3 regions of the Metabacillus sp. SLBN-84 genome follow, and region 3 is predicted to be linked to each of the others. Evidence: riboswitches for the same ligand, from Rfam matches in the RefSeq annotation. Region 3 holds a riboswitch; each other region holds the start of a gene.
What was found. A riboswitch is a leader RNA that binds a small molecule or an ion and turns the genes downstream of it on or off. The one in region 3 is predicted to bind cobalamin.

Region 1 (10,718 bases), 1.4 Mb from region 3:
TTGAGGCCGCAGTCAGGATTCACCCAAAATTGGGCAGAATCGAGCACCTGCAGTGCCCTTTCAATATTTCGGATCATTTCCTTTTCTGAAGGGATGCGCGGACTGTGAATATCATATACGCCGAGGCCAATTCCCTTACTGTAGGAGAATGTTTCAAAAGAACGAATCAGTTCCCCGTGGCTTCTTGAAGTCTCAATGGAAATGACATCTGCATCAAGTGCATCAATTGCTTCGATCATGTCTTCAAAGCTTGAATAACACATATGTGTATGGATTTGCGTCTCAGGTTTCACAGAAGCTGTTGACCTTTTAAAAGCAGTGACGGCCTCGTCCAAATACTGTTTCTTCTTTTCCTGTTTAAGCGGAAGACCTTCTCTAAGCGCGGGTTCATCTACCTGGATCATGCCGATTCCTGCGCTCTCTAATGCCTCAACCTCTTCTCTCACGGCGAGAGAGAGCTGATTTAACACGGCTGCTCCAGGTACGTCAGATCTTACAAAAGACCAATTTACGATTGTAACCGGTCCGGTCAGCATTCCTTTTACAGGCTTGTCAGTCAGCTTTTGGGCAAAAAGGGTTTCTTTTAATGTCATCGGCTCCTTAAAAAACACGTCCCCGTAAATGAGAGGAGGCCTTACGCAGCGTGAACCGTATGACTGCACCCACCCATTTGAGGTGACAGTCATCCCTCCAAGCTTTTCACCGAAATATTCGACCATGTCTGTCCGCTCGAACTCACCGTGAACGAGGACATCAAGCCCCAGGTTTTCCTGGATATCAATCCACTTTTTTATTTCACCTTCAATAAACTGATAATAGTCCTCTTCTGAGAGAGTTCCTTTTTTATACTTCAGCCTTGCAGCACGCACTTCTTTCGTTTGAGGAAAACTTCCGATGGTTGTCGTCGGAAGCAGCGGAAGGCTGAATTTTCTTTGCTGCGCCTCTTTTCTTTGAACTGCTCCAACTCTGACAGTGCTGTACTCATCATAAGAAGCATGTACAGAATGCCGGTTTCTCAAGTCTGAAGCCTCAAGATCTGCTATCCCCTTATCATAGGCTGAAAGGGTCTCTTCTTCAAAATTTAAAAATTTTGTCAGCAGGGTGTTTTCATGGAGCTTTTCATCTGCAAATGCCAGTGCGTTTTTAACAAGGGGATGCAGCTTCCCTTCACTCTCTGCTGTTACAGGCACATGAATAAGACTGCATGAAGGCTGAAGAATCAGCCGGTCTCTTCCGACCTCATCCAGAATTCGGTTTACCAGTTTGACTGTTTTCTGAAGCTCTGCCTTCCAGATATTGCGACCGTCGATGACTCCTGCCGCAAGCACCTTGTCCTTTGGAAAACCGAATGCACTCAAATGCTCCAGCGTTTTGCCGCTGTCATGAACAAAATCCAGGCCTATGCCGTCAACAGGCAGCTGAATGAGCTGTTCATATTGTTCAGGACATTCAAAGTAGGTTTGCAGCAGAAGTTTTACCCTGCCTAAGCCTTCTTTTATTGCTTCATAGATTTTCTTCGTTTTTTTCATAAAGGCAGCATCCGCTGCTGATGTAACGAAAATTGGTTCGTCTATTTGTATCCACTCTGCTCCTTCTTCTTCAAGCTCCTTGAAAACCTGAACATATAAAGGGATGAGTTTTTCAAGAATTTCTTCTTTCTTTTCTCCTTTTGAAAGGGCTGTGAGAGTAAGCGGCCCGATAAGTACCGGTTTCCCCGTAATCCCGGCCTCATCCCTTGCTTCTTTATATAGCTCAAGCAAGCGGTTGTGGATAAGGCGAGGCTCTGTTCCGTCAAGCTCAGGCACGATGTAATGGTAGTTTGTGTTAAACCATTTTGTCATCTCTGATGCGACTTTGTCTTTGCTGCCCCTGGCAATCGCAAAATACGTCTCAAGTGATGAGGGGTCCTGATCCCTGAATCTTTCCGGGATCAGGCCGAACATAACAGCCGTATCAAGTACATGATCGTAATAGCTGAAGTCGCCGACCGGCACAAGGTCAATCCCCGCCTCACGCTGTTTCACCAAATGAGAGAGCCTGATTTTCTTCATATCCAAATGAAACTCCTGCTCCGTCAGATCTCCTCTCCAAAACGCCTCAAGAAGCTTTTTCCATTCTCTTTTTTCGCCGATTCTCGGATAGCCAAGGTTTGAATTTCTAATTTTCATTGCGGTTCCCCCGTTTTCATAGTTTCTCAGCTCTAAACGCAAAAAAACTCTCCTTTTTAAAAGAGAGTTTAATGGACACAGCTAACTAGAGTTGAGACACAACAAAGGTTTCAACATACCGCATCACCCTCCCTATTGCGCGTAGGCTTAAAGTGCATACGAAAGGCAGGTCTCCTGGCTCTGGTTCACTGCATGCTGCTGCCTTCCCATTCCATTTCAGAACAGTGGCTTTGTGCAGAATGCTCCCCATTACAGTGGCGCGACCGCACCGGATTTTCACCGGCTTCCCTTTTAAGCTTCCGCGTAAACGCGTCAGCACCCATCGCTTGTCAACATATTCAGAATATTTTTGTGATTGTTTTTAACAATAGCTGATGTTTCTCAATCTTGCAAGACATTTCTTATTATTCAGAAAGAAATTCCGATCACTTTCCATTTGGCAGTCTCATAAAATCCAAGCTTTTTATAAAGGTTTTCTGCATCCGGATTATTGTAAAATAAATAGAGCTCTCTTTCAGTTCCGTAATCACGGCAGATTCTCTCTATGACTTTTGATGCATATCCCTTTCTTCTGAATATTGGCGGAGTGGCTACGCCGGCAATAACAGCAGTCTTTTCGTGTTCTGTATAAATTCCTGCAGTTGCTGCCATCGTGCCATTTTCCTCGACGTAATACACACTAAGCTTTCCAGAGAGGATGCTTTCATACTGTTCACCGGCAAAAAAAGCTTCAGTTGGACCAGCCATTTTATATTCTTCCACCTGCATGAACAGATGATATAGTCTGCGGCATTCTTCAAGACTTGTGATCTTGCAGACTTCGCCGGATACGCTGCCGGCTGCTTTATTATCGTATTTCATCATAACAGAGTCACTTTCAATCTCGGTTTTGACAATCTTTTTAAATGTCTCAATAAGTTCTCGTTTCCCAAAAATTCTCCTTATGCCGGTTTCCTGAATGAAAGGAATAATAGCTTCAATATCCGGAGGAATGACGGAACTGCAGAAGTATATTTTTTCAGGATAAACGATAAGCAAAGCCGTTAATTCAGCACTTGAATACTGACCGTAAACCCGGATTTGTTCATCTTTAAGATCCTCCGCAATCAAAGCGTGTACATCATAATCTTTATCTAAAAAAGCGGCAGCCTGTGGAAGCTGGTCTTGTTTCAGCAACTTTATCGCCATTTCTCATCTCCCGGGAAAAATTTTAGCCAGTCTATTAGAATATTCTAACATTTTCTTTCCGTTTGATATATATTTTAATAGAGAGGAAATTTCACTATTTGGAGAATTAGGTGTGTGCCCATGGAAATGAAGGATGTATTGTTAAATCTTTTGCTCGTTTTGTCTCCGCTTCTCATCATTCAATTATTGTATATGAGAAAAGAAACGAACAAGAAAATGAAAAAGCGGCTGTTTGCCCTTCTTCCTGCGCTTGCCATTGTCTTCAGCATGCAGTATCCCTTTATGATTGATGGAGAATTTTTCTTTGATTTCAGGCGAATTCCATATGTTATGGGGCTTTTGTATGGAGGATACCCACTTGGAATCTTTTTATTTATCGTCACAGTCGGAACAAGGGTGATAATTGGCGGCAGCGGCATATATCCGACAATTGTCATGGCAGGAATACTTGTTCTGTTAGTCCCGATGCTGTCTTCATATTATCTGAAAAGCAGGCTTAGAATAAAGCTCTGTCTAGTAGCTGCATTAGTTCTGGTCTCTCTGCTGTTCTCCATTATCCAAATTGAGATGATGTATAAAACGGCTTTTCATCCGTCGCATTATGTGGAACTGATCATCTTTCATATTTTTGCAGCGGTTATTGGAACGATTTTGTTTGAAACGATCATTCAGAATTTTCATCTGCTGAAAAGGGTCATTAAAGCAGAAAAGCTGGAAGTTGTCAGCCATCTTGCAGCAAGCATTTCACATGAAGTGCGCAATCCCCTGACAACAACAAAGGGTTTTCTTCAGCTGCTCAGAGATGATGAAATCAGCAGGGAGAAAAGAGACGAATACATTAAAATCTCATTAGATGAACTGGACCGTGCTACAAATATCATTAAAGATTATTTAACCTTTGCAAGACCGGAGGCTGAGCATCAGCACCCAATTTCTATACACAGTGAACTAAAGAACTGCATGAATGTACTGACACCCCTCGCTCAGATGGAAAATGTACAGTTAGAGGAAGATTTCAGCAAAGAAGAGCTGTATGTTCTCGGGGATTCCCTCAAGTTAAAGCAATCCTTTATCAACATGCTGAAAAACAGCATTGAGTCATACAGCAACGGAGGACAGGTTCATATTTCTACGCAAAAAGAAGGTTCATATGTAAAAGTCACAATAACAGACCATGGAAAGGGCATGACTGAGGATCAGGTGCTGCGTCTTGGTGAACCTTACTTTTCAACAAAATCAAACGGTACAGGTCTTGGGATGATGGTAACCTACAGCATTGTCCATTCGATGAACGGGTACATCAAAGTGAAAAGCGGTCCTGGTCAAGGGTCTGTTTTTCAAATCTACCTTCCTTCTCTGTCAGCCTGATTTCCTGCCGTCGCAACTGTACAGCAATCTTTTACAGGCTTGTATAAGAGCCGTTGAGACGAACGGAGATCTGGTAAATGTCTGGGGAGACTGCCATATTTCCCTAAAAAGGTCTGTGAGTATTCGTTCAGCCGCATCAGCATTGTCGGTTGCTGAATAAATGATTCTGAGAAGAATTTTTTCATACCTGGCATACAAAACTTCCAAAGCGGCCTGTTCCTTTTGAATAATTAAAGCCAGCAGCTGATGGTCTCTCACCCTACTTTCCTCCCTTATGAAGAATAGTAATTTATGCCCTTTAATTTAGAAATATAAACCATATTCAGGTGGCTAATGTTCAAGTATGAGATACCTCAGCATGTTTTTATGCTTAATTAGAAAAGGAGCTCTTCACTTCCCTGAAGAACTCCTTTTTCTTATATCCTATGAAGACCCTTTTTATTTCACCGTTTGTCTAGCCAATATCCGGCGAATTGCAAGCTCTACTCCGTCCTGATCATTCGTGAGGGTGATATCTGAACAGATTGCTTTAATTTCAGGCCGCGCATTGCCCATAGCAATGCTTTTACCTGCTGCCTCAAGCATCGACTGATCATTCATGCTGTCCCCAATTGCAGCGGTTTTTGCAAGGTCAATCCCTAAATGGCCGGCGAGTTTCTTCAGAGCAATGCCTTTTGAGGCCAGTTTATGTTCAAGTTCAAAGTTATGGTCTGCCGACGTGACCAAGGTGAGGTTTTCACGGTCTTTAAACCTCTCCCATCCAGCATCGAGCTTCTCCTGGTGGAATGAAAAGGCAAGGATATTATAAATGTCTTCATATAAAATTTCTTTGCAATTCTCAATAAAGACAAACCCCGACTGGCTGTACTGTTTGGAAGCAGCATGAAGAAGCTTTGTGCGGTCAGCTTCTGGATTTGCACTTTTGATCCGGTCTATTTCAATCGACAGCAGCTCCCTTCCATGCTGCGGGGTGAAGATCGCTTTATTTCCGAAAACTTCGTAGTAATAGCCGTTTTCTTCAAGAAACTGCAATGCTTCTGCAGCCAATTCCTTTTCCATAGGCTGGGAATGAAACAGGGTTCCGTCCGGCTGGTGGATCGTCGCGCCGTTCGCAGCAATCACCCAGGTTTTCACATTCGCCGTTTTGAAAATTTCCATCACATCAAAATGGGCTCTCCCTGTTGCAATGACCACTTCTATCCCTTCTTCCTGCGCTTTTTTCAGCGCATTCAGATTTTCCGCACTTACTTTGTTTTCACTGTTCAGAAGTGTACCGTCAAGGTCAATCGCAATTAATTTTGTCATGTTGTTTCCTCCTCTGCTACAAGCAGCTCTACATTGTTTTTATCAAGCAGATCTCTAAACGATTTATCCGGCTCTTTGTCTGTAATCAGAAGGTCGATCTCATGCAGATCGGCATAGAGGAAAAAATCGGTCACTCCAAGCTTTGAATGATCGGCAAGGGCAATCACCTGATTTGCCTGGCTGATCATCTTCCTCTTTACCATTCCATCCTCCTCGTGGGCTATAGACAAGCCTCTTTCAGAAATGCCGACGACCCCAATAAATACTTTATCCACATGATATTTAGAAAGTTTTTCAACGACAGATGATCCGTACAGAAAACGGTGCTCCTTCTGCAGTTCTCCTCCAAGCAGATGAATTTGAATCCCGGGCTTTGTTGAAAGAATATCTGCCTGATTGATTGAGTTTGTAATAACAGCTGCATTCGTGACATCCATATATTCTGCGCACGCCTGAACAGTAGTGGAAGCGTCAAGGATAATCCGGTCTCCTTCCCGGATGAGGCTTGCTGCTTTTCTGCCGATCAGCTCTTTTTCGTAAGAAACCGTTTCAAGGCGGTTTTGATAATCTTTAATTTCAGTATGAGAGCTCGGCAGGATGGCTCCGCCCCGCGTCCGGATAATCAGCTTTTGCTCCTCAAGCTTCACGAGATCGCGCCTTGCCGTGTCTTTTGAAACATCATAAAGCGAACAAATCTGATCAGCCGTGATCCGCTTATGCTCTTTTAAATAGTCCAATATCGAAATCAAGCGTTCTTCCTGGTACAAATGACACACCTCACTTTTCAGAAATGTTTGTAAAATAACACTGCACTTACACCTTATATAAGTGATTATAAGTTTTATGCATTAAAAATTCAAGTATTTATAAGTTTATACAAGTGATTTTATGTAATTGTAAGTGTTATGCAAGTTTTAAGAGGGTGTTCAAGCAGGTATACAAAAAGACGGCAACATCTTTTACTGATGCTGCCGTCTTCTCGTTAATTTTTAATTGCTGCAAGTTTGCCTGAAGCAAGCGGATTATTTACCCTGCCGAATTCAGAAGCGTGAGGCCTGTCGTCGCCGTCGCCGTATCCATAATCAATCATGCGGTTCCGATTCAGACAAAGTTTTTTAAAAGATGGCCTCAGAAGATCAAACAATTCAAACCGATCGTTTAGTTCAGGGAATTTTGCCTGATACTCTAGAATGGCATCTCTGAGCATTCTCCAGAAATCGGATTCATTCAGCTTGCCGCTTCTGTGAAGAATGTCTGCAAGATATCTGAAGTGGCAAACGAACAGTCCGGTAAAGATAAACTGACAGAGCCCTTCAGGAGCTTCGCTCCTTAATACACTTCTAAGTTCTTCTGATATGTGCTGCAGTTCAGGCAGCTTCTGGTCACTGATGTTTACATCATCTACAAAATCTTTTACGGCCACACGGTGCGGCTTACTGTCTTTAAGGATGAGCACTGTATTCTGTCCGTGAGGTGAAAATACGGTTCCGTACTGATACAAATAATGAAGCAGCGGCGGAAGGATCACATCAAACAGCTGTTTGATCCAATCTTCTGCAGTGAGGCCGGCCTTTTTAGCAAGTTCAAGGGCATAAGATTTACCGTCTTCGCCGACATATAAAAGGGCCGCAAGAGTGATGGCCTGCTCCCCTTCTTCAAGAAATGAGCAGAGATTTTCTCTCCAGATCACCCCGAGCATTTCAAGAAATTGATAAGGTGCCCCGTTCACAGTCGAATAATCCGGATGATCGTAATTCATGCTTGCGATCTCACCGGGCAGAACCACTCTGCACACATCCCGAAGAAAAGGGTCATTATCCCTTATTCCCTTAATATGCTTGGTGATCTCTGGAGCCAGAACCACTCTCTCTGACGGGAGCCCTCTGTATACGAGAGTATTTAATATACTCATAGGCAGCTTTACATGGTGCTTTTTTTCGTCATTCATGTTGACAAAGGTACGGATTGATTGCTGCGGCAGGTATTCGACCTCCCCTTTTCCGAGATAAATGATGTTCTGTTCAGCCAGCTCTTCAGCAAACTGCGCCACGATCATATGGTTCCACTGCCATTCGTGCACCGGCATGAAGAAATATTCTTCAGGTTCAACACCTGCCCTGCTCAGATTCTGGTTAAACATTTCCCATGCATTCAAACCAATTTCATCTTTTATTAATTGCTCATAGTCAACTTCTTCAATAGAATGAAACGTGCCTTTGTCTTTGGAAACAGCGATCCAGTCCAGCTGCACGGCCTTTTTTTGTTCCGGGGCATATTGGAGGTAATCAGAGTAGGAAAAACCGATTCGCCCTTTGTTGTATGTAATCCACGGATGGCCCGTCATTTCTCCTTCCAGTTCAGCATATCCCAGCTCAAGAAGGGATTCCGTCGACCGGTGTTCCTGCTTTGCCATTATGTGAACATCGGCAAGAAGTGTACGTTTGTATTCCTCAATCAGATAAGCAGCCGTAAACGGCTTAATTCCAATATCCTGCTGGATCAGCAGCAGGAATTCAACAGCACTTACCTCACCAAGCCATTGATTACCCGATTGGACTTGTATGGATTCCGGATTCACCCAGTAGCTGTCCATTAATCTTTTTTCAGCTTTGAATCTGATTTTCTTGGCGCCTGAACATTCAAGATAATAATAGTCTTCCGATTGAACAGCAGAAATCATATCTTCATATAAAAACTCAGCAATCATTTTGGCGGTCAGCCGTTTATTGGCCTTTAACCAATGTTTCTTATTGATGTTCGCTTCCATATCTCTCACTCTCCTAAACCAGTTGTTTTTTTCCGGCAACATGTTTTGTTCCAAAGTGCTGAAACACATTTTTGTCAGACAGATCAAAAACGGCTTTTCCAGCGATGGTATTAATGATATGTGCGTTTCTGTAAGCTCCGAGGCCAAGGTCAGGCGCTCCTACTCCGTGCGTGTGAAGCTCTCCGTTTTGAATAAATACACTGTGCAGAGCCCGAGGCGTGTTCATCTCAGCCTGATAGTCCCTTGAAATGACCGGGCGCCCGGCCTCGTCCCATTTCATAGCTCCGGCAAGCCTGCTGAATGCTTTTGGCCAGACGGTTTTGTAGCCTGTGGCTGCAATAACGGTATCTGCTGAAAGAACAAACGATTCAGCCTGCTCGCGCTGATAGCAGGCAAGCTCGAGTTCTTCCCCATTGCATGAAATATCCATCACAGCCGTTTTGGCAAGCAACTGTACGTCAGGCTTACTTCCGGCAATTGTCCTTTCATACAGGAGGTTATATATTTCTGCAATCGTATCAGCGCTTATCCCTTTGTAAAGAGAATCTTGCGCTGGCACAATTTGATCCTTGAGATTCTGCGGCAGCTGATAAAAATAATCCGTGTAGTCCGGAGAAAAATGTTCAAGACCGAGTTTTGAGTACTCCATCGGGAAAAATCCATCCGTTCTCGTCAGCCAGTTCAGCTTATATCCGCCGGTTTCCTGACCTCTCAGAAGCTCCAGAAAAATCTCAGCAGCGCTTTGGCCTGATCCGATTACAGCAACCGATGCTCCCAAGTCTTCTTTTCGTCTGTCCATGAATTCAGAAGAATGATAAAGATTTCTGTTTCCAGAAGCTGTCCAGTCCGGAATAGAAGGAGCACTCCCCATTCCAAGCACCACATGTTTTGTTAAAAATGTTTCTCTTTCTCCAGTTAAAACATCCTCAACAACCACTTCATAGCCTGCAGGATGTTCAGCTGCATCCATCACTCTTTTGCCGAACCGGCAGGAAGAAAGCTGTTCCGACAACCACTTAAGATAGTGGTTGTATTCTCTGCGGGGAATATGAAATGACTCCAGGAAGTAAAAATGATACAAGCGTTTCTGCTCATGCAGGTAATTCAGAAAACTGTATTTGCTTGCAGGATTCACCATCGTCACGGCATCAGCCATGAACGGGACCTGCAGAGTCGTTCCTTCAATTAACATACCTTGATGCCATGAAAATCCGGGCTTTTGATCAAAAAACAAGGCCTCAATACCCTCTGTTTCATCAAGCAGGGCTGCCATCCCAAGATTGAACGGCCCCAGCCCTGCACCAATTACGTCATAAATCACCGTTCACCCTCCGTTCAAATTCTTCTCTTGTACATACCATAAACAACGCCTGTTTATCAGGCAAATCAAGCTTTCTTTCGGCTGAAAACCCGCACTTTTCGAAAATATGAATCATTTTTTCGTTGCGGATGTCAGGCTCTGCGACAATACGAGCCGTTCTCATGTCTGAAAACATTCTCTGCATGATGTTCATAAGCATTGGCGCTGCGAGCCCCCTGCCAAGATAGGCAGGGTCGCCAAAGAGCAGATGCACGCCCTGGTCAAAGGGAGCTGCCTCATAGTACTCGCTGATCGGATCTTCCATTGCCCAGTATGTTTCAAAGTAGCTCATTTCGTTCCCGTTCACTGCGCCGATCCACAGCGTTTGATGCTCATCAGAAAGCAGGGCCTTCAGATGCTTTGCATACTGACTGAAGGGAAAATTCTGCTTCCAGTAAGGGATGACGTGCGGCTCATGATGCCATCTGTGCAGCATGACGGTATCTGTTTCAAATTCAGCTTCTCTGAATGTTATCTCTGTATCTGTTATTTGCTCAATCATAGTGATGCGACTGCCTCCTTAGTAAAAAGAGGATTCTGTACCTTCACATAAACAGACTGC
Region 2 (10,718 bases), 1.8 Mb from region 3:
CCACACCTCTTGGCATTAAAGCGATGGAGCAGATGAAAAAGCTGAATGGGAATAAGCCTGATGCAAGCAGGTCGATGATTACGTTTCTCGCGCTGAACACATCAAGCATTACGCTGATTCCAACGACAGTCATTGCGGTGAGGATGACATACGGGTCAAAGTCACCCACTGATATTGTTGGGCCGACACTGCTTGCAACCATTATTTCCGCCATTGGCGCCATTCTGATAGACCGCTATTTCTACCATAGAAGAATGCGGAAGGAGAGGAGATAGGAATGGGGCTTGTCAGCATCATATCTCTATGGATGATTCCCCTGATGATCGGGTTCATTCTTGTTTACGGCACGTTTAAGAAAGTGCCGACCTATGAAACGTTTGTTGAAGGCGGCAAGGAAGGAATTGAAATTGCCTTTTCTATTATTCCTTATTTAGTGGGAATGCTCGTAGCCATCACCATTTTTCGCGCATCTGGTGCGCTTGAATTTTTCGTCGGGATGATGAAACCCGCACTGGATGCAATCGGTGTGCCGAGTGAAATTGTACCGCTCGCTTTTATCCGGCCGATTTCAGGGACTGCCGCTCTTGGCATGACGACAGATTTGATTGCAGCCTACGGACCGGATTCTTTTATCGGAAGGCTGGCTGCCGTCATGCAGGGAAGCACGGATACAACGCTCTACATCCTGACGGTTTACTTCGGGGCGGTCGGTGTGAAAAAAATGGGGGATGCGCTGAAAGTGGGGCTCCTCGCAGACTTGCTGGGGATTGCGGCTGCTATCTTTATTGTGATGCTTGCTTTTTAATGGCATAGAATACAAGTCTTCCTCATCCGGAAGGCTTTTTTATATGCCTGTTTCGGCAGTTATGAAGATTTTTGAGCAGGCGCATCATTTTTGTGAGATAATAAGGCTTCGTGCATGCCACGAGAACTTGTCTAATCAAATTTTTAGCAGTAAGATGTTAACGAGGTGAAAAGAATGGAACGTTTGCAAAAAGTGATAGCTCACGCAGGCCTTGCATCAAGAAGGAAAGCGGAAGAGCTTATATTAGAAGGAAAAGTTACAGTGAATGGCAAAACCGTCCGGGAGCTTGGGATAAAAGTATCCGGAAATGACCGTGTTGAGGTTGCCGGAGTTCCTGTTGAAAAAGAAGAACCTGTGTATTTTATTCTTTACAAACCGCGCGGAGTGGTCTCGACTGCTTCTGACGATAAAGGAAGAAAAACGGTGACAGATTTCTTCCAGCATATTAAAGAGCGCATCTATCCCGTTGGAAGGCTTGATTATGATACGTCCGGCCTTGTCATCATGACTAATGACGGCGAATTTGCCAATTTGATGATGCACCCCAAGAGCGAAGTTGAAAAAACCTATGTGGCAAAAATCAAAGGCATTCCTCCGCGTGAAACGCTGAGATCGCTTGAAAAAGGAATCATGCTTGAAGACGGGAAAACGGCTCCTGCAAAGGTGAAGTTTGTATCTCTTGATAAAAAGAAGCAGACAAGCATTGTGGAACTGACCATCCATGAAGGCAGAAACAGACAGGTGCGCCGCATGTTTGAAGCGATCGGACACCCTGTTCTAAAGCTTAAGCGCGAAACATACGGCTTCCTTGACCTGAAGGGACTGAAAACAGGCGATGCCCGCGAGCTTTCCCCGCATGAGGTGAAACAGCTCAGATCCCTTGCCAAATTTGGAAAGTAAGCGCCTTAATTTTCACATAAACTTCAAATTATCAGGAAAATGTTCCAAAAAAACAGTGATATAATGAGTTGAAATGTATGAGGATATGGGAGAGTTTTCAATGAAGAAAAAAAGACGTCTGATCATGAGATCCATTATCCTCGCCCTGCTTGCCGGGGCGCTGGGATATACGTTATACACAAATTTTTTCTCAAGCAAAGAAAAGGTGAAGGTTGGCAGCGAGGCGCCTGATTTCGTATTAACAGACCTGAAAGGGGAAAAGCACCAGCTTTCTGATTACAAAGGAAAAGGTGTTTTTCTGAATTTCTGGGGAACATGGTGCGAGCCGTGCAAACGCGAGATGCCCTATATGCAGAACCAGTATGATTATTATTCAGACCAGGGCGTTGAAATTCTCGCAGTGAACATTGAAGAATCAAACGTTGCCGTGCAGAGCTTTATGGAAACATATGATTTATCTTTTCCCGTAGTCCTTGATAAAGACTCACAGGTGCTTGAGGCATATGGAGTTGTCCCGCTTCCGACTACATTTCTCATTGACAAAAATGGAGTAGTGAAAGAAATTATCACTGGCCAGATGAATGAGCGGATGGTCAGGGATTATATGGAATCAATCAAGCCGTAAACGGGGAGTTTTCATCATGAATGAAGTGAAATGCTTATGCGGCCACAGCAATCCGCATGGAACGGTTCTCTGCGAATCCTGCGGCCGTCCTATTCAGGAAAAGGAGAACGGAAGCAAGCTGCTTGATATGAAGTATGACGGCAGTGCAAGACGGTCCCAGACCTATAAAAGAACCCCGGTCGACAAGATCTGGAATTTCTTTTCTTCCGTAAAAGTCGGGATTTGGATTATCGTCCTGATTTTAATAGCGTCAGCGATCGGCACCATTCTTCCTCAAGTGATGTACATACCGCCGAATGTGACGCCTAAAGATTTCTACCGGGAAGAATACGGCGTAATCGGCCAGCTTTATTATCAGCTTGGATTTCATGAACTTTTCAGCTCGTGGTGGTATATCGTCCTGATCGGGGCACTGGCAGCTTCGCTTGTCATTGCAAGCCTTGACAGATTCGTACCGCTTTACAGGGCGCTGAAAAAGCAGGGCGTCACACGCCATGAAAGTTTTATGAGAAGACAGCGACTGTTCAGCGAGACACCGTCTGTCACAGACGCAGATGCGCAGCTGAAAATGGTGAAAGAAAAGCTTGAGAGAAAACGCTATCATGTCAGAGAAGAGAACGGCAGCCTTCTGGCTGAAAAAAACCGTTTTTCAAGATGGGGACCCTATGTCAACCACATCGGTCTGATCATCTTTTTGTTTGGAGCAATGCTCAGGTTCGTGCCGGGCATGTATGTGGATGATGTCTTGTGGATCCGCGAAGGAGAAACAAAGGTCATCCCTGGAACAGACGGCAAGTATTTTCTGAAAAGCGATCAGTTCATTATGGAAACCTACCAGAAAGAAAGCGAAGATGAAGTATTTGAAAACGCGATTACTAGAGTAGGAGACGGCAGTGTAGCCAAAAACTATCAGACAAACGTCACCTTATTTGAACGAAAAGGGGAAGCGCTCGTTGGCGCAGATCCTGAGCTTGAGAAAGTAAAGGATGAGCAGATTAAAGTAAATCAGCCGTTAAAGCATGATTCGTATGCTCTTTATCAAGTTGACTTCAAACTGAACGAATTAAACAAGATGAAATTCAGTCTGATAGACAAAGAGACGGAAGAAAGCTACGGTGAGCTTGCCATTGATCTGCTGGATCCGAAAAAACAGTACGACCTTGGAAATGGCTATAAAGTTGAAGTCGCAAGCTACCTTCCTGATTTTTATTTCAACAGCGAGGGAGAGCCGGCAACGAAAACAAGAATACCGGATAACCCGGCATTTGTTTTTAAAATGATTTCTCCTGATAAACCTGAGGGCGAAACGAGTTTTGTTGCGATTCAGCAGACGATTGAGCCTAATGAGGATAATCAGATGAAGATGAAGTTTGAAGGAGTCGAAACGAAAAACCTTTCTGCTCTTACGGTAAGAAAAGACAATACCCTCTGGTTCCTTGGACTTGGCGGAGCCATTTTCATGATCGGTGTCACTCAGGGCATGTACTGGAATCACCGCCGCATTTGGATCAGGCGGAACGGGGATGCCATTCTCCTTGCAGGCCATACCAATAAAAACTGGTACGGTATTAAAAAGGAAATGGAAGCTGTGCTTGAAGGAACAGTGATTGAAAAGCCGGCTGACCAGTCAGATGAGAAATAAAGCGATGAGGAGGAAAAGGTGTGGCGGCTTTAAGCAGTAATTTGCTATTTGCAGCATTCTTTCTATACCTGGCTGCAACCTTTCTTTTTGCAGGAGCAATCCGCGACAAGAGAAAAGAATATAAAAAGCCCACGAAATGGGCGGCTGCAGGCATTGGGGTAACAATCGCCGGGTTTGCAGCACAGACCGGCTATTTTATCACAAGATGGATGGCTTCCGGGCATGCTCCTGTCAGCAATCTTTTTGAGTTTACAACGTTTTTCGGCATGATGCTTGTTCTGGCATTTATTGTCCTCTATTTTATTTATAAAGTATCGGTTCTTGGATTGTTTACACTACCTGTTGCTTTACTTCTGATTGCCTATGCAAGCATGTTTCCAACAGACATATCTCCCCTGATTCCGGCTTTGCAGAGCAGCTGGCTTCACATCCATGTGACCACTGCAGCTCTTGGACAGGCAATCCTTGCGATCAGTTTTATTGCGGGAGTCATTTATCTGATTCGTACAGTCGATCAGTCCGTGAGATCCAAAAAGACATTCTGGCTTGAAGCGGTCATGTATGCGCTTGTTGCCACGATTGCGTTTATAGCGATTACCAGCACATTCAGATTCATGGATTATGAGGCTGTTTATAAGTGGACGGATAAGAACGAACAGGAAGCAGAAATGGTCTATAACCTTCCTGCTTTAGTAGGTCCCCATAAAGGCGAACTGCTGACAGAAGGAAAAATGGAAGCTGCTGTTGAAGTTCCGGCCCTGATTTCAGCACGAAAACTGAATACAGTGATCTGGTCGCTTGGAACAGGATTGCTGCTGTACGGTGCGCTGCGCCTGATTTTAAGAAAGCGGATATCCGCCTTTTTGCAGCCGCTGACGAAAAACGTCAATCTGGACCTTGTCGATGAAATTGGCTACCGTTCTGTGACAATCGGTTTTCCGGTATTCACATTAGGCGCGCTGATTTTCGCCATGATCTGGGCGCAGATTGCATGGACCCGTTTTTGGGGCTGGGATCCAAAAGAGGTCTGGGCACTGATTACGTGGCTGTTTTATGCGGCATATCTCCATCTGCGGCTTTCAAAAGGCTGGCAGGGAGAAAAATCAGCCTGGCTTGCTGTAATCGGTTTTGCTATTATCATGTTTAACTTGATTTTTGTGAACCTTGTCATTGCCGGATTGCATTCTTACGCTTAAAATACGTTTAAAAAGAGCCTTCACTCCTATAAAGTGAAGGTTTTTTGGTAAAATAGGAAGTAATCATTCTTTCGGTGCCTATGATTCCGAATAAGAGAGGAAAATGCACAATGGAAACCAATCCAAATTATAAAATACTTGTTGTAGATGATGAAGACAGGATCAGAAGACTGCTGAAGATGTACCTTGAACGTGAAAATTATCAAATAGAAGAAGCCGACAACGGAAGCGACGCGCTGGAAATGGCGCTTGCAGAAGAATATGATCTGATACTGCTTGATTTAATGATGCCGGGCATTGACGGCATTGAGGTATGCAGACAGCTGCGCCTGAAAAAAGCGACCCCGATCATCATGCTGACGGCAAAAGGGGAAGAAGTGAACAGAGTTCAGGGCTTTGAGGTCGGAACGGATGACTATATCGTAAAGCCATTTAGCCCGAGAGAGGTTGTTTTGAGAGTGAAAGCTCTGCTGAGACGCTCTTCGACGACTTCTTTCCTTAAAACAGAGACAAAGGCCAAAAATGTGATTGTCTTCCCGCATCTTTCCATTGACCATGATGCCCATCGTGTTCTTGCTGATGGAAAAGAAGTCAGCTTAACGCCTAAAGAGTATGAGCTGCTTTATTTTCTTGCGAAAACGCCTGACAAAGTGTATGACCGTGAGAAGCTTTTGAAAGAAGTGTGGCAGTATGAGTTTTTCGGAGACTTGAGAACGGTTGATACACATGTTAAGCGTCTTAGAGAGAAACTCAGCAAAGTTTCACCCGATGCTGCCTCGATGATAGTTACGGTCTGGGGTGTCGGCTACAAGTTTGAGGCAGGCAGTGAATGATGTTCTGGAAAAGCGTAGTCGGTAAACTTTGGTTTACCATTCTGCTTCTTGTATCATTCGTCTTGTTTGTCCTGACCGTTCTGCTGCTCCAGTTTATTGAAAGCTTTCATGTTGATGAAGCTGAAAATGAACTGACGCAGCTGGCCAATAAAGTGTCTGTTATTTTGGAAAACCATGAAGACCAGGAGCTAGCAAGGTCCATCACCTGGGAGCTTGCGGATGAACTGACAAGCATTGTGATAGCCGAGAACGTAAATGAATACTGGTTTTCACCAAAAAAGTATGATAACACACCAACCTTCAGCATGGAGGACATCCGCGCTGACAGAGAGCTGTCAAAGGTGTTTCAGGATCAGAAAAATGTAAGCAAGCTCACCCGGCTGCCTGAAGAACAGCAAAAAAACTCCGGAAACAAGGAGGAAGTGCTTGTAGTCGGTGTTCCCTATAAAACAAGCGACGGCAAAGACGGAGCCGTTTTTATGTCACAGTCCCTGCAGGCCGTTCAAAAGACGACCGAGCACACGACAAAATATATTCTTCTTGCAGCAGGTATAGCCATCATTCTGACAACGGTTTTTGCCTTCTTCCTGTCTACTAGAATTACCTATCCATTGAGAAAAATGAGAGAGGCGACACAAGAGCTGACACGCGGCAATTTTGATACAAAAGTTCCTATTTTGAGCCACGATGAAATCGGTGAGCTCGCCATTGCGTTCAATCAGATGGGGAGACAGCTGAAGTTTAACATCAACGCTCTTAATCAGGAGAAAGAGCACTTAACGAGCATTCTGAGCAGTATGGCAGACGGAGTTATCACACTTAATATTGATGGAACCATTCTTGTGACCAATCCCCCTGCGGAACGCTTCCTGCAGTCATGGTACTATGAACAAAAAATGCAGATAAACGAGGGGGAAGAAATTCCTCCGGAAGCAAAAGAATTGTTCCAGCGGGTTGTCAATACAGAAAGAGAGCATATCGTTGAAGTAACTCTTCAGGGAAGAAGCTGGGTGCTTGTCATGAGCCCTCTTTACAATCAGTCTTACGTCCGGGGGGCGGTAGCCGTGCTTCGGGACATGACAGAAGAGCGCCGCCTTGATAAATTGCGCAAAGACTTTATCGCAAACGTCAGCCATGAACTGAGAACGCCGATTGCCATGCTCCAGGGGTATTCTGAAGCAATTGTGGACGATATTGCAAGCTCGGATGAGGAGAAAAAAGAGATTGCCCAGGTTATTTACGATGAATCGCTCAGAATGGGCCGGCTTGTCAATGACCTGCTCGATCTTGCCCGGATGGAAGCGGGGCATATCACCCTCAATCTTGAGAGCATTTCCATTTATGAATTTATTGAAAAAATCAACCGCAAGTTCCAGGGACTTGCGAGGGAAAAAGATATTACGCTCACCTCCAGTTTTGCACTCGACGAACCTGAGTTTGTTCTGGATCCGGATAAAATTGAACAGGTTCTGACGAATCTAGTGGATAACGCAATCAGGCATACTCTTGAGGGCGGTACAGTCGAAATGGCCGTGCAGTCCGTTGCGGCCGGGATAAAGGTTGATGTGAAGGATACAGGCACAGGAATTGTCGAAGAAGATCTGCCGTTTGTTTTTGAACGCTTCTATAAAGCAGATAAGGCGAGGACGAGAGGCCGCTCCGGAACAGGCCTTGGTCTTGCGATTGCCAAGAACATTGTCGATGCTCATTCAGGTTCGATTAATGTGCACAGCAAAGTAAATGAAGGAACCACATTCAGTTTCTATCTGCCTCGAAAAAACGTTTTTCCTGATAGAATGTGACGAATATTCTTGTTTCATACGAAACACCTGTTGATGCCGCATGTCGTTTTAGGTACAATAAAAGCTGGATATAAAAGTGAATACGAAAAGAAACTGGTGCAAACTTTGCTTAATAGGGAATCAGGTGAGATGCCTGAACTGTCCCCGCAACTGTAAGTGCAGACAATACCTGCTTTTAGACCACTGTCAGAATGACTGATTCAGACGGGAAGGTGCAGGCTTGAGGATGAAGCACGAGTCAGTAGACCTGCCGGGTTCTTTCAAACGTTACTATTCTTCGGGGATTTGAGCATAGAAACGGCACAGTTATGGCACCAGTGCCTGCAGTTTCTTCTATGCCGTTTTTAAAAGCCCATCTTCTAACAGATGGGCTTTTTGCTATTCCAATACATACACAACAACAAGAGGAGAGATGGATCATGAACAAATTTTACAGCTTTCTCGCAGTGCTTCTTCTTGCACTGATGAGCGCCTGCGGAAATGCGGCAGAGGAAAATAAAACAGAAGAAGCAAAACCTGCTGCTGAAAGCGAAGAGCAGGCGGAGGAACTGAAAGCCTCTGTCACGCTGACTAAAAATGAGATGGCGGAGAAAGTAGAATCGAAAGAAGTAGTTTTTGAAGAAGGCCAGAGCCTTATGGATGCAATGAAGAGCCAGTTTGAAGTAGAAGAGTCAGGCGGCTTTATCAGCGGAATCGACGGCATTAAGGCGAGTGAATCCGACAAAACGTACTGGCATTTAATTGTGAATGGGGAAGATGCCATGACAGGAGCAAATGACATTAAGCTGAAAGACGGCGATAAGATTGAATTTGATCTGCGGAATTATGAATAAGTGTGAGAAACAATGACAACGAGAAGAATCAGTCTTCTGTCTTTGCTTATTGCCTTGTCCGTTGTAGGCAGGCTGACTTTTCAGTTCATTCCGAATGTGCAGCCGATGACAGCTGTCATACTTATAACCGCCATCCTTCTCGGTCCGGTAAATGGAATGATTGTCGCCGTCCTGGGCTGTTTTCTCAGCAACCTTTTACTTGGCATGGGCATGTGGACAATCTGGCAGATGCTTGCCTGGGGGACCTTGGCTCTAATCTTCGGCCTGCTTGGAAAAGCGGTTAAAAGAAACAGACTTCTCGTTTTTACCCCGGCAGCCGTTCTTGCGGGATATCTTTTTGGATTCATCGTTTCTCTGAATATGTTTGTCCTGACAGAAAATGGACTTGCCTACTATCTTGCAGGAATCCCGTTTGATACGATGCATGCAGCAGGAAACGGCATTTTCTTTCTCGTGCTGTACCCGGTCATGCAAAAAACGTTTCAGTATTATCTCTATAAAAACGATTATGGCGTTACACTTCAATAAAATAATGGCAGAATAAGAGAGAGACTTTCTTTTTAGCTTAGGCAAGACAGTCTGAGAACAAAGGACAGGAGCTGCTGAATATGAATTTGTATACTAGAACCGGCGATAAAGGGAAAACAAGCATTATTGGAGGCCGGGTCGATAAGGATGATCTGAGGGTAGAAGCCTACGGAACAATCGATGAGGTAAACTCTTTTACCGGTCTTGCCATGACATGGATGAACGATGAAAACCTAAAAGACATGAAACAGGAATTTGAAAAAATCCAGCATGAACTTTTTGACTGCGGAAGCGATCTTGCTGTCATCCACGGCAAACAAAAGCATCCCTATAAAACAACACCTGACATGATTGAGTTTCTGGAAACGCGCATTGATGCGTACACTGCAGAATCCCCTCCGCTCGAGCGGTTCATTCTTCCAGGAGGGACAGAGGCTGCTGCTGCCATCCATGTGGCAAGGACCGTAGCAAGAAGGGCTGAGCGGTGTATTGTTTCGCTCAAAAAAGAAACGGAAATCAATGAGCATGTTTTAACGTACATGAACAGACTTTCCGATTATTTCTTTGCGGCAGCGAGAGCGGCAAATGCCAGACTCGGTTCAAAAGATGTGGAGTATGAAAGAAGTGCTATCGTATTTACTAAAAAGAAAGAGTCATAATTTCTTTGAAAAGGAAGGCGGAAACTGCCTTCCTTTTTTTATTCAATCCCGATATAGTAAAAGATGTGTAACTTTTTATTCTTCATTCCGACTAATGTATTGATTGGAGGTTCGTTCATGGAAGAGGCCTTTCAAAGAATTTATGAAAAATATCACAGCGATCTTTTCCAGTTCTTGTTTTATATGGTGAAGAATCGTGAACAGGCCGAGGACCTCGTTCAGGAAGTGTATATACGAATATTGAAATCACACAGCAGTTTTGAAGGACGGAGCAGTGAAAAAACCTGGATCCTCTCCATTGCAAGACATGTTGCCATCGATTATTTCCGCAAACAGAAAACACTCAAACAGCGCATCTTTGAAGCGTTTGACTGGGACCGTGAGCAAATACGGGATCAGCAGCCGCTTCCGGAGGAAATCGCTGCCTTAAATGAAGAGATGCAGATGGTTTACCGGACGCTTGATGCATGCACAGTCGATCAGAAGGCTGTCATTATCTTAAGGTATATTCAGGGAATGTCCATTGCGGATACCGCAGCAGCCCTGGGATTTACGGAAAGCAAAGTGAAAACGACCCAGCACAGAGCGCTGAAAGCTCTGAAAAATAAATTGTCTGAACACTCGATCAGGAAGGAGGGAATAGTAAAGGGATGAATCAATCAAAATGGAACGATGAGCAGATTACAGACAAACTTCAAGCAATGCCGGATATCAAAGACCGGCGCTCGCAGCAGCAAATTTACACCCGTTTGCAGGAACGTATGCACAAAAAGCAAGTTCAGTGGAAAACGCCGGCTCTTGCAAGCTTTGCCGCCTTTTTTATTCTTTTAATCCTTTCACCCTTTTTCCTTCAGAACTTCCAAATGAGTGAAAGCAAATTTGAAGACAGTGCGGA
Region 3 (10,718 bases):
ACTGAAAATACGGACAATATCTTTGTTTTCTTCAAGGTCTGTGCCGTAATTCTTATTAAAGTCGGCTACTGTGCTGTTTTTGTTTTGATCATTGATGATCCAGAAAACAAGTGTTTCACCGGAAGGAATCAAAAGATCTTCAGGTACCGAAGGCCAGACAACATCGGTAGATGCCTCCATGCCGTAACGATAATTAATCTTATAGTCTTTAAAATTAACAGTCTGGTTCGTATTATTGTAGATTTCAACAAACTCATACCCGTCACCTGAACCGACATTGGACGAATCAGGAACGACTTCCGTAACAAGGAAATAAGGGAGCTTTTCCGTATCCACTTCAGGAAGATCTACGGCAATCGTTTGTTCTTCTGTAGCAGCAGTGTTGATGCCATCAGAGGCCTCAATGTAATAGATTAAATCTGAATGGACGTCAGTACCTGCTATCACTGCTTTGTACTGTTCAGGTTTTGCTTCATCAGGGTTCATCGGAACAGACAGGAACGTACTGTCATTTTCTGATTTGTAGAACAGTGTTGCAAAAGGGACAGCTTTATCATCTGTAATGTCAGCTTCAATCGCAATCTCTTTAAAGCCTTCTGCTGTCGTTACAGGAGTATGCGTGATTTCAGGCTTAACAGAATCATTATTTTCTTCAGGAGCTTTCGCAGGAGAAGAAGGGACCTGTTCTGCGGATATGGCTCCCGGATCAGGATCAGCAAGAGTTTGAAGCTTGCCCATCTCCGTTCCTGTTTTCGGGTACTGGTACTTAACTGTTTTACCGTTATTATCGGTTTCATTGGCCAAATAAGCTGCGGAGATAACTTCAGCTCCTGTGCGGTCTTTAATCGAGATGGCTCTATTGCCTCCGTTAGCGAAGCCTGGGAATGCATCTTTAAAGAACGCAAGGCTGGATGATTCAAGAGCTGTTCCGAACTGTTTATTGAAATCCCCGGCTGTCAGATTTCCATTATTAAACCAAAGGACCAGCGTTTCCTGCGGATTAACCGTCAGATCCTCAGGAATCTTAAAAGACACTTCGCTGCCTGTATCCGTATACCGGTATGCAAACGAATAATCAGAAAGCGACTGAGTCTTGTCTGTGTTGTTGTAGATTTCGAAATATTCATAGTAGTCAGTTCCAGGTCCTGCTGAATTCGGTGAAATCTCAGTAATCAGGAGGTGCGGGTAACTGTCGAAATCTTCCGGGTTATCAGGTTCTGCCGGGGGGGCTTCCGGCCGGTCAATGGTCACCTTGTAGTTTGCACCGCTGTTGTTCAGCAGCACCCGGTTGTTTGGATCGGTGATTTCAATGTAATAGAAGAAACTCTCGCCGGTCAGCTCTTCTTTTGGAATGGAGGCACTGTACGTATTCCCCTCAGAAGCCATTGGCGCTTTTTTGAAATCACCGTCTGTTTTGTAATAAAGGTTTGCTCTGATGTCGGCAGTGTCATCTGTAATAACTGCAGTGAGAGAAGGAGTGCTGCCTTCAGAAATGGATGTTAATGGCTCGTGAACAGCAGAAGGCTCCTGATTTTCAGGTGTCGGGACAGCTTCCGCCGGTGCCTGTGTGTTCAGAATGATTCCCGGTGTGGGATCTGCTTTTTTTTCAAGCTTCTTCATTTCCGTGCCGGATTCAGGGAATGTGTAATGTACGGACTTGCCGCTGCTGATATCTTCTGCGAGATAGGAAGCTGTTGCGGCATCTCCATTTGGACCCGTTATCGCAAAGCCGCGGTTTCCGCCATTTGCAAAGTTAGGTGTGCCCGTAAATTCAACAACCTGCTCAGTAGTTAATTGGACGCTGTATTTTTGATTAAAGTCTTCAAGGGATTTATCTGCCAGGTTCAGCCAGAGTACGGCTGTCTTCCCTGAACCAAGAGTGTAAGGACTGAAAAGAGCCGGTTTATCCGTGCTGCTTCCGTCCGTATAGCGGAGAGAAATGGTGTAATGATCTAAGATGACAGGCTTATCCGTCGGATTGTATACTTCTATGTATTCAAATTCATCAGCACCGGCGTTGTCGGCCATTATTTCTGTAATAAGCAGGGGAGAGCCGTTCATCGGCACACTGCTCTTATTTTCTGTCTCAATGGCTGCTTCAGGCGGTGTTTTTTGCTCTTTTTCAGAAGCTTCCTGCTCAGGTTTTGGTCCATCGGAAGGCTCCTGTTCAGGTTTTGGTTCATTTGATTCAGCAGGCTCTTGTTCAGCTTCTGCTTTTTTTGATTGAACAGGTTTTTGTTCAGTCGCTGGCTCCGTCTCCTTTACCTGACCCGGAGTTTGAGCTGCGGGCGGTGCCTGCTGAGTGTCTTGCTCAGCCGGCATTTCCGGCTGGCTGTCAGGGGCGACAGGAATTGCTTCAGCTTCTGCAGGCAGAGCCTCTTTTTCCTCTTTTTCAGACTCCGTTTCTTCGGCAGGAACAGCCGTTTCTGCCCCTGATGGAACTGCATTTACCTCAGCAGACACATTTGCCGGAGGAAAAGCGGCAAGCAGATTTGAGACAAGCATCATAAGGATTAAGGGATAAATAAAACAGGAACGTCTTTTTTGGCGTGACATGAAAATCTCCTTTTTTACAATTTTTTTACACAAATTCAATTCTAGCTGGAAGATGTAGGGGTTTCGTGAATTTTATGTAAAAATAATGTAAATTAAGGGGGTTTTTGCTCAATTCTGTCATTTTTTGTTGAGGGAGGGGAGCAATACGGCTCAAAAAGAGGTTTCATAACAAAAAAAAGAGGGTACGGTAGTACCGTACTCTCTGGGGGACTATAGCTGTGACGCCAGAACAACAGCGCCTTCAGGAGCCTTATTTCCTGCTTTAGGTTCAATCGTTACGGCTATCGTATCCCAGTTGAATCCGCCTTCCAGATTCATTTCGTACATGACGGCACCATGTCCGGATGAATCTGGAACGAATGAACCTGCCGCAACCGGCTTGTCATTTTCAATCAGCCATACTTGATAGACTTCGCCTTCATCGAGCTGCTTCAGCTGCTCGGCCTGAAGGAAGACCATTTCTTTGGAATCTTTTTTCATCAATGCTGCCATTGCCGTCGTTTCGCTCAGCTGATCATCAACCGGTGCAAGTGCAACCTGTTTTTGCAGATCATCGATACTTATGGCTTTTTCTTCCGGAGACTCATTTTCCATCTGAGTGAAAAAATAAGCATTTCCGAGCAATGATGCAAACAGCAGAGCTGCGACAGACGGGAGGACAAATCGATTTGGCCGTTTTTCAGACTTGATTTGAACCGGGAAGTTTACCATCTTGTTCCGGTCATTTTTATTTTCATCAACAGCAGCAGAATCAGATTCAAACACATTTCCGAGAATCCTCTGTTTCATTTCCTGTGGAGGCTGCACCGGCACAGAGAGATAAGGGAGGTCTTCGGTCAGAGAGGTCAATTCCTGAAGTTCTTCTCTGCAATCAGGACATGACTCCAAATGAGCTTCAAACTCGGCTTTTTCTTCCGGTGGTAAACTTTCACTAAAATAATCGTACAGCTTCTCACACATTTGGCTACTCATCCATAACCCTCCCTTCATTTTCAAGCATGCTCCTCAGGTGTTTCAGCGCAAGCCTGATTCGTCCTTTAACAGTTCCAAGCGGAATCTGGTACACATCCGAGATCTTCTGCTGGGTAAATCCTTTAAAATAGAAAAGTTCTATCATCTGCTGCTGGTCCTTTTTCAGTCTGGATACAGCTTCTCTTAAAATCTCGCCTTTTTCCATCCATTCAACTTCATGTTCTACTGACTGTTCCGGAGTGGAAACAGCGTCCTTTTCTAATATTTCGACGGTGTCGGCCTTTTTATGTTTGCGAATCAGGTCTATTGCCTGATTTCTTGTGACAGTCAAAAGCCAGGAAGTGAATTTTCCTTTTGTGCTGTCATAAACACGGTTTCCGTGCCACAGCTTCATAAAGACATCCTGAAGGACTTCTTCAGCGAGAGTATGATCATGAGTAATGCGGAAAGCAAAAGAGTAAAGCAGCTTTTCATAGCGGTCGTACATAGCTTCAAGAGCATCTTTGTCTTTCCTCAGAATCCTTTCGTACAACTTAGCGTCGTCGTTTACTGTCATCTCCTAATCTCCTCTAATTTAATCAGACATTCATCTAAATTAAAGAATATCATTTTTTGTCGCAAATTGGAAAGCGGGAGATGGTTTTTCCTGCTGTAAAGCTAACGGAAAAAAATTGAATTTGTATCACTGATTTCTCAAAAAAAAAAACGCCGCTAAGGCGCTTTTCTTCATAAGTGATTTACAAATCATCAAACCCGTTGTCAATCGAATTGACTTTCGTATACTGTCTTGATTTTTGCTCGAAAAAATCGGATTTCCCAAGGTCAACTTCCTCATAGGCCTTGATCCATTTCAGCGGGTTTGTCCGGTTTGCTTCAAACGGACGCTCAAAGCCCAGCTGATTGCATCTTACGTTTGCATAAAACTTAATATAATCTTCCACATCCTGCATATGGATGCCGTCTATTTTGTTTCCGATAATGGTGCGTCCCCACTCGATTTCAAGGGAGGCTGCTTCTTTAAAGGTTTCCTGAACGAATGCTGCCAGCTCAGCTGTATCATATTCCGGATATTCGCGGAGAATTTCCTTGAAGATTTTCACGAACAGATCCACATGAATTTGCTCATCCCGATTAATATAGTTAATCATCGTGGATGTGGCGACCATTTTTTGATTGCGTGCGAGGTTATAGAAATACGCGAATCCTGAGTAGAAAAAGAGTCCTTCAAGAATAACGTCATATACAATGGATTTCAGCAGATTCAGCACATTCGCTTCTTCCGCAAAAGCCTGATAGCCGCTTGTTACAAATTCATTTCTCTTCCGCAGCGTAGGTTCGCTGCGCCAGTATTCGAAAACTTCATCCTGAACATGCTTTGGAACAATGCTAGACAAAACATATGAGTAGGAATGATTGTGGATGACTTCCTGCTGTGCGAGCATAATCATCAGGGCGTTTATGCTTGAGTCTGTTATATACTCAGCTACTTTTCCTGCGTAGTCCGTCTGGATGCTGTCAAGAAGAGCCAGAAGGCCGATGATCTTCAAAAATGCCTCCTGTTCGTCACCGGAAAGCTCTGGAAACTGTTTAATGTCCCCTGACATATTGATCTCAAACGGCGTCCAGAAATTAGAGAGCATTTTTTTATATTTTGCATAGGCCCAGGGATAAGATACGTCGTCCCAGTTTAAAACGTTTGAGCTCCTCCCGTTAATGATGGAAGTTGAACGATTCGGCGCAGAAGCGTCCATGATCGGACGCGCGTTCAATGAGTGTGTCATATGCCATCTCTCCTTTATCAGCTTGCGCAGGATTCGCAGTCTTCTATTTCGCTTGATGTTGACCGGACATAGTAAGTGGTTTTAAGACCCGCTTTCCATGCGGTCAGATGCAGGTCCAGCAGCTCTTTTGCTTTAATGGTGTTGCGGACGTAAAAGTTAAATGAGACAGACTGATCAATGTGCTTTTGTCTGGCTGCGTTCTGTTTAATGCTCCACATCTGGTCAATCAAATAGGCTGATTTATAAAACCAGGTGGTTTCTGCATTTAAGTCAGGTGCAGTAACGGGAATTTTGTAGTCCTTTTTCTCTTCGGAGTACATTTTTTGAAAAATCGGATCGATGCTTGCCGTGCTTCCCGCAAGAATGGATGTTGAAGCATTCGGGGCAACGGCCATTAAATAGCCGTTTCGAATGCCGTTTTCTTTGATCTTTTCTGAAAGCTCATCCCATGGCATAGAGTCAGGTGTATAGTTTCTGTTCTTAAAGTAGTCGCCAGTATGCCAGTCTGAGCCTTCAAAGACAGGATAGGCGCCTTTTTCCTCTGCAAGCCTCATGCTTGCCTGAATGGTGTAAAAGGCTATTTTTTCATAGAGTTCATCTGCAAACTGAACGGCTTCTTCGTCTTCCCAGCGCAGGCGCTTGAGCGCAAGAAGGTGGTGCCATCCAAAGGTTCCGAGGCCGACTGCGCGGTACTTTTTGTTTGTGAGCTTGGCCTGAAGTACGGGAATATCATTTAAATCAATGACATTATCGAGCATTCTGACCTGGATTGTGATCAGCCGCTCCAGCACATCATCTGTCACAGCCCGGGCAAGGTTGATGGAAGAGAGGTTGCACACAACAAAATCTCCCGGTGTTTTAACGGTAATGATTTTGCCGTCCTCTGTGTACTGTTCATCCATGGTTGTCGGGCTTTGGTTTTGAGTGATTTCTGTACAGAGATTGCTGCAGTAAACCATTCCTTTATGCGCATTGGGGTTTTTCCGGTTCACTTCATCCCGGTAAAACATAAAGGGGGTTCCTGACTCAAGCTGGCTTTTCATAATGCCCTTCATAATGTCAATCGCAGGAACAGTTGTTTTTGAGAGCTCCGGATGATTGGCGCATTCCCAATATTTTTCGCGGAACGAACCTGAGCCAACTCTCTCATCATAGTAATCTTCCAGCGAGTAACCCATGACTTTCCGTACTTCATGAGGGTCGAACAAATGCCACTCCCCGCGGTTTTCAGCCTGTTCCATGAAAAGGTCCGGGAGGCATACGCCGGTGAAGAGGTCATGCGTTCGTAAACGCTCATCACCATTGTTCAGCTTGGAATCAAGGAATGAATAGATATCCTTGTGCCAGACGTCAAGGTAAACGGCAATCGCGCCTTTTCTTTGCCCGAGCTGATCAACGCTTACCGCCGTATTGTTCAGCTGCTTCATCCACGGGATGACACCGGATGACACTCCTTTAAAGCCTTTAATATCACTCCCGCGGCTGCGGATCTTCCCGAGATAAACTCCAATGCCGCCGCCAGATTTTGAGAGATTGGCAATGTCTGTATTGCTGTCAAAGATGCCCTGCAGGCTGTCATCAACTGTATCAATAAAACAGCTGGACAGCTGTCCGACAGGCTTTCCTGCGTTTGACAAAGTTGGAGTCGCAACGGTCATATACAAATTGCTGAGTGCCCAGTAGGCTTCTTTTACAAGCTGAAGGCGGTGTTCCGTTTCTTCCTTTGCCATCAGCGTCATGGCGATGACGAGGTACCGCTCCTGGGGAAGCTCATAAACCGACTTGTCATAATCTCTCGCAAGATACCGGTCAGAGAGCGTCCGCAGCCCGATATATGTAAAAAGCTTGTCTTTGTCATGGTCGATGACTTGCGAAAGCTGCTCAATTTCTTCTTCGGAATAAGAATCAAGAAGATGTCTGCTGTAGATGCCTTTTGCCGTAAGGGTTTTGATCAGTGACAGGAAGGTGCCGCCCCCTGATTTCCTGTTGAATGCAGCTTCTTTATAAAGCTTTTTAAGATAAATCCGGGCACAGAAATAGGTCCATTCCGGCTGCAGCTCACTGATATTTGAGAGGCCTTCGAGAATAAGCAGGTTGGTCACCTGAGAGGCAGAACAGACAGTGCGGCCTTCCATGCTTTGAACAGCTCTTTCGGTGTATGTATGGAGGTCAAGCTCTTTAAAATCTTTTCCGGTTTCAGAAATAAAGTCAGTCAGCCGCTCCTGTGAGAACGGGGCTTTTTCGTTTGTCAGCTCATTTACGATTAAGGTGGTCATTTTGGTTGCCATAAGACATCCTCCTCATTTATAGTTCAGATTTTCCGCGTAATATAACGGTCAATGATCTTTCAGAAAAAATACTGCGAAAAATCAAAAAAACCGCCCATGAGAACATGAGCGGATCAAACGATAGAATAAGAGGGTGCACGCATCCCTGTTACTGGCCATCGTTTCATCTCCTCAGTCCCCGAAGAATTCGAAACTTGTGCAAATCTAAGGCAGGTCTCCTGACTTGTGATCACTCTGCGCTGAGTCCTTCCCATACATTTCTCTCGTACAGTGGTATTCCCAGTTCGTCACACTTACAGTTGCGGGGACAGTTCCGGATTTGCACCGGATTCCCTTTTAAGCCAACATGTTGGCACCTTGATTCGCTGTTAATTTCAATATGTAGTATATTAATTTAAGTGAATAATCAATATGTTGTGTTATTTGATATTCTCATCATAAATGACACGGGGTGAAATTTCAACTGAAATCTATGAAAATGTCGAAAGAAAAATAGAAAACCATTTTACAGTTCAGCGTGTTTCATCATACCATAGGTTTAAGGGCAGGTTGCACTGCGTTGTTTAAAAACAAATTACTTTTAGGGGGAAACCCGTTCCTTTACGCTGCAGTCACTTGCTTTCCGCGGGGAGCGCCGGAAGCTTCCTCGCTGCGCTTGCGGGATCTTCCGTGCCCTCTTCATCCCCTAGAAAAGTGGAAGCGCCCGTTTATCTCCGGGAGTCAGATAAGGAAACGGCGGTAAAGGCGCTTTTTGCCTTTGGCGACGGTTCCGTTCTGACAGAGGAGTTGGGCGCTGCAGCTGGACAGGAGTCAAGTGCCTTCCGCTCCAATCCACTGGTATCAAAACTTATTAAACTTTGTGAAAATGGATTCACATTATCAGATTTAGTAAAAAGGCACCTATGCAAAATCAGACTAAACTTATAAAAAGGAGATTTATCATGTACATACTTGTTAACGGTGAATATAAAAAGCGTGATGAAGTTTCAATTGATCTTGAAGACAGGGGCCATCAGTTCGGTGACGGGGTCTATGAGGTCATCAGGGTGTATGATGGAGCATATTTTGCGATGAAGGAGCATATGGAGCGGTTCATTCGAAGCGCAAAAGAAATCAAAATCGACCTTCCATATACGATAAAGGAGCTGACAGACCAGCTTGAGGAACTTCTCCGCCTGAATAAGACAGAAGACGGCGGTGTCTATATGCAGGTAACCAGAGGGGCTGCCGCAAGAAAACATCTGTTTCCGGGCAAGAATACGGTTCCTGAATTAACAGCCTATCCAATTCCTTGCTCAAAACCCGCAAAAGAGCAGGAGGAAGGGATTTCTCTTTGTCTGCTTGAAGACGTGCGCTGGCTCAGATGCGATATCAAAAGCTTGAATCTTCTCGGAAATGTCCTTGCCAAGCAGGAGGCGCATGACCGCGGGGCTTTATGAGGCTCTGCTGCACCGGAGCGGCATGATTACGGAAGGGTCTTCCTCCAATTTCTACGGAGTGAAAAACGGAAGTGTGTTTACTCATCCTGCGAATAACCTGATTCTGAATGGTGTTACGAGAATGAAAGTAGAGGAGCTTTGCAGACAGAACGGAATTGAGTTTCTGGAAGAAAGACTGAGCACAGAAGGTCTTGCCTCTCTTGATGAAGCTTTTATCACATCTACGACCAGTGAAGTAATTCCTGTGATAAAGGTTGATGAAGGGAAGGTTGGGGAAGGAATTCCCGGCCCTGTCACAAGAAAACTTCAGAAGCTGTTTGATGAACTGATTGCAAAAGAAACGAAAGTGGTCGAGAAATAATAAAAATCCCGCCTGGGTCAGGCGGGATTTTCTGCTAGACTGTGTATTTCTTAGCAGGCAGGAATCCAAAAAGGACAGAAAACAATGGAGACAGATAGAGAAAGAACGCAAATGGCAGGTACGCAATGACGTCCACGCCGAGTGTCTGCGCGAAAAAGGCTCCGCTCACTCCCCAGGGAATAAGGGGATTTATCAGAGTTCCGGCATCTTCAAGGGATCTTGATAAATATTTCTTTTCAACGTTCAGTTTTTCATAGGCCGGTTTAAACGACTGACCGGGAATGAGTATGGACAAATACTGCTCTCCCGTTACGAGATTAACTCCGATTGAAGAAGAAATGGTTGCAAGGATCAGCTGACCTTTGACTTTAATTCTCTCAATCAATCCGTTTAAAAGAGTCTGAATCAGCTGCATTTTATCCATCAATCCGCCAAGAGCAAATGCGATCATGATCAGCGAAATGGACCACATCATAGATTGAAGCCCGCCGCGGTTCAGCATTTGCTGGACGGTTTCCTGCTGAATATCAAACGCTGTTCCATTTTGCAGAACAGCTAAGAAACCGGAAAGATTTGTCCCGTCCTGAATGAGGAGACCTGTGATGCCGGCAGTTGCAATGCCTGCAGCAAGAGCAGGAATAACAGGAACCCTGGAAATGGCAAGACCAATCACAATCAGAGGAGAGATCAAAGTCCATGGACTGATCGTTACGTGCTCCTTCATGATCGTCATAATTTCTTTGATGTTATCTAGTGTCGCTGCGTCAGCTGCAAGTGTTGTTCCCATATACCAGAAAAGAACAGCTGTTATCGCATAAGCTGGAATTGTTGTCTTTGACATATGGCGGATATGTGTAAAAATATTGACTTCGGCAACACCGGAGGCAAAGTTCGTCGTATCTGACATCGGCGACATTTTATCCCCAAAGCATGCTCCGCAAATAACAGCCCCTGCAGCCCATTCAACAGGAACTCCTGCAGCAATCGCCACTCCCATAAGAGCAACTCCGACTGTGCTGACAGTTGTGAAACTGCTGCCCACAAGGCTTGAAATAATGGTGCAGCATACAAGAGTCAAAATCAGAAGGTACGCCGGATCTATGATGGACAAAGCAGCCATCATAACAGTCGGTATCGTACCGCTGAACATCCAGGCTCCAATAAGGATTCCGATAAGAGCCAGAATAATGATCGGCTGAACACCGGATTGAATGCCTTTTACAATTCCGTCCTCAATATCCTTCCAAGAGTACTTATATAGGACTGCAGCGCCGCTGAGAAAAACAAGGCAAAGCATCAGCGGAAGATGCGGTTCTGTTTT

Region 1: it holds a riboswitch for cobalamin, as region 3 does, so the genes downstream of both, metE (5-methyltetrahydropteroyltriglutamate--homocysteine S-methyltransferase) here and RKD52_RS17640 (ribonucleoside-diphosphate reductase subunit alpha) in region 3, are expected to answer to the same signal.
Region 2: it holds a riboswitch for cobalamin, as region 3 does, so the genes downstream of both, RKD52_RS08690 (DUF4430 domain-containing protein) here and RKD52_RS17640 (ribonucleoside-diphosphate reductase subunit alpha) in region 3, are expected to answer to the same signal.

What each region holds. Positions count from the first base shown of each region.
Region 1 is NZ_JBRJIP010000001.1:2,121,620-2,132,337, reverse strand. It holds gene metE (5-methyltetrahydropteroyltriglutamate--homocysteine S-methyltransferase) at 1-2,168, opposite strand, end outside; cobalamin riboswitch at 2,316-2,506, opposite strand; gene RKD52_RS10955 (GNAT family N-acetyltransferase) at 2,577-3,356, opposite strand; gene RKD52_RS10950 (ATP-binding protein) at 3,477-4,724, shown strand; gene RKD52_RS10945 (Cof-type HAD-IIB family hydrolase) at 5,163-6,029, opposite strand; gene RKD52_RS10940 (DeoR/GlpR family DNA-binding transcription regulator) at 6,026-6,796, opposite strand; gene RKD52_RS10935 (IucA/IucC family protein) at 7,012-8,796, opposite strand; gene RKD52_RS10930 (lysine N(6)-hydroxylase/L-ornithine N(5)-oxygenase family protein) at 8,810-10,069, opposite strand; gene RKD52_RS10925 (GNAT family N-acetyltransferase) at 10,107-10,658, opposite strand; gene RKD52_RS10920 (IucA/IucC family protein) at 10,655-10,718, opposite strand, start outside.
Region 2 is NZ_JBRJIP010000001.1:1,713,223-1,723,940, forward strand. It holds gene RKD52_RS08650 (nucleoside recognition domain-containing protein) at 1-275, shown strand, start outside; gene RKD52_RS08655 (spore maturation protein) at 278-805, shown strand; gene rluB (23S rRNA pseudouridine(2605) synthase RluB) at 980-1,705, shown strand; gene resA (thiol-disulfide oxidoreductase ResA) at 1,806-2,330, shown strand; gene resB (cytochrome c biogenesis protein ResB) at 2,347-3,972, shown strand; gene ccsB (c-type cytochrome biogenesis protein CcsB) at 3,993-5,168, shown strand; gene RKD52_RS08680 (response regulator transcription factor) at 5,279-6,001, shown strand; gene RKD52_RS08685 (ATP-binding protein) at 5,998-7,803, shown strand; cobalamin riboswitch at 7,881-8,072, shown strand; gene RKD52_RS08690 (DUF4430 domain-containing protein) at 8,223-8,636, shown strand; gene RKD52_RS08695 (ECF transporter S component) at 8,649-9,164, shown strand; gene RKD52_RS08700 (cob(I)yrinic acid a,c-diamide adenosyltransferase) at 9,245-9,823, shown strand; gene sigX (RNA polymerase sigma factor SigX) at 9,941-10,477, shown strand; gene RKD52_RS08710 (GerMN domain-containing protein) at 10,474-10,718, shown strand, end outside.
Region 3 is NZ_JBRJIP010000001.1:3,475,786-3,486,503, reverse strand. It holds gene RKD52_RS17660 (lamin tail domain-containing protein) at 1-2,556, opposite strand, end outside; gene RKD52_RS17655 (anti-sigma factor) at 2,767-3,528, opposite strand; gene RKD52_RS17650 (RNA polymerase sigma factor) at 3,521-4,084, opposite strand; gene RKD52_RS17645 (ribonucleotide-diphosphate reductase subunit beta) at 4,266-5,309, opposite strand; gene RKD52_RS17640 (ribonucleoside-diphosphate reductase subunit alpha) at 5,327-7,597, opposite strand; cobalamin riboswitch at 7,789-7,971, opposite strand; partial or broken gene dat (D-amino-acid transaminase) at 8,539-9,397, shown strand; gene nhaC (Na+/H+ antiporter NhaC) at 9,432-10,718, opposite strand, start outside.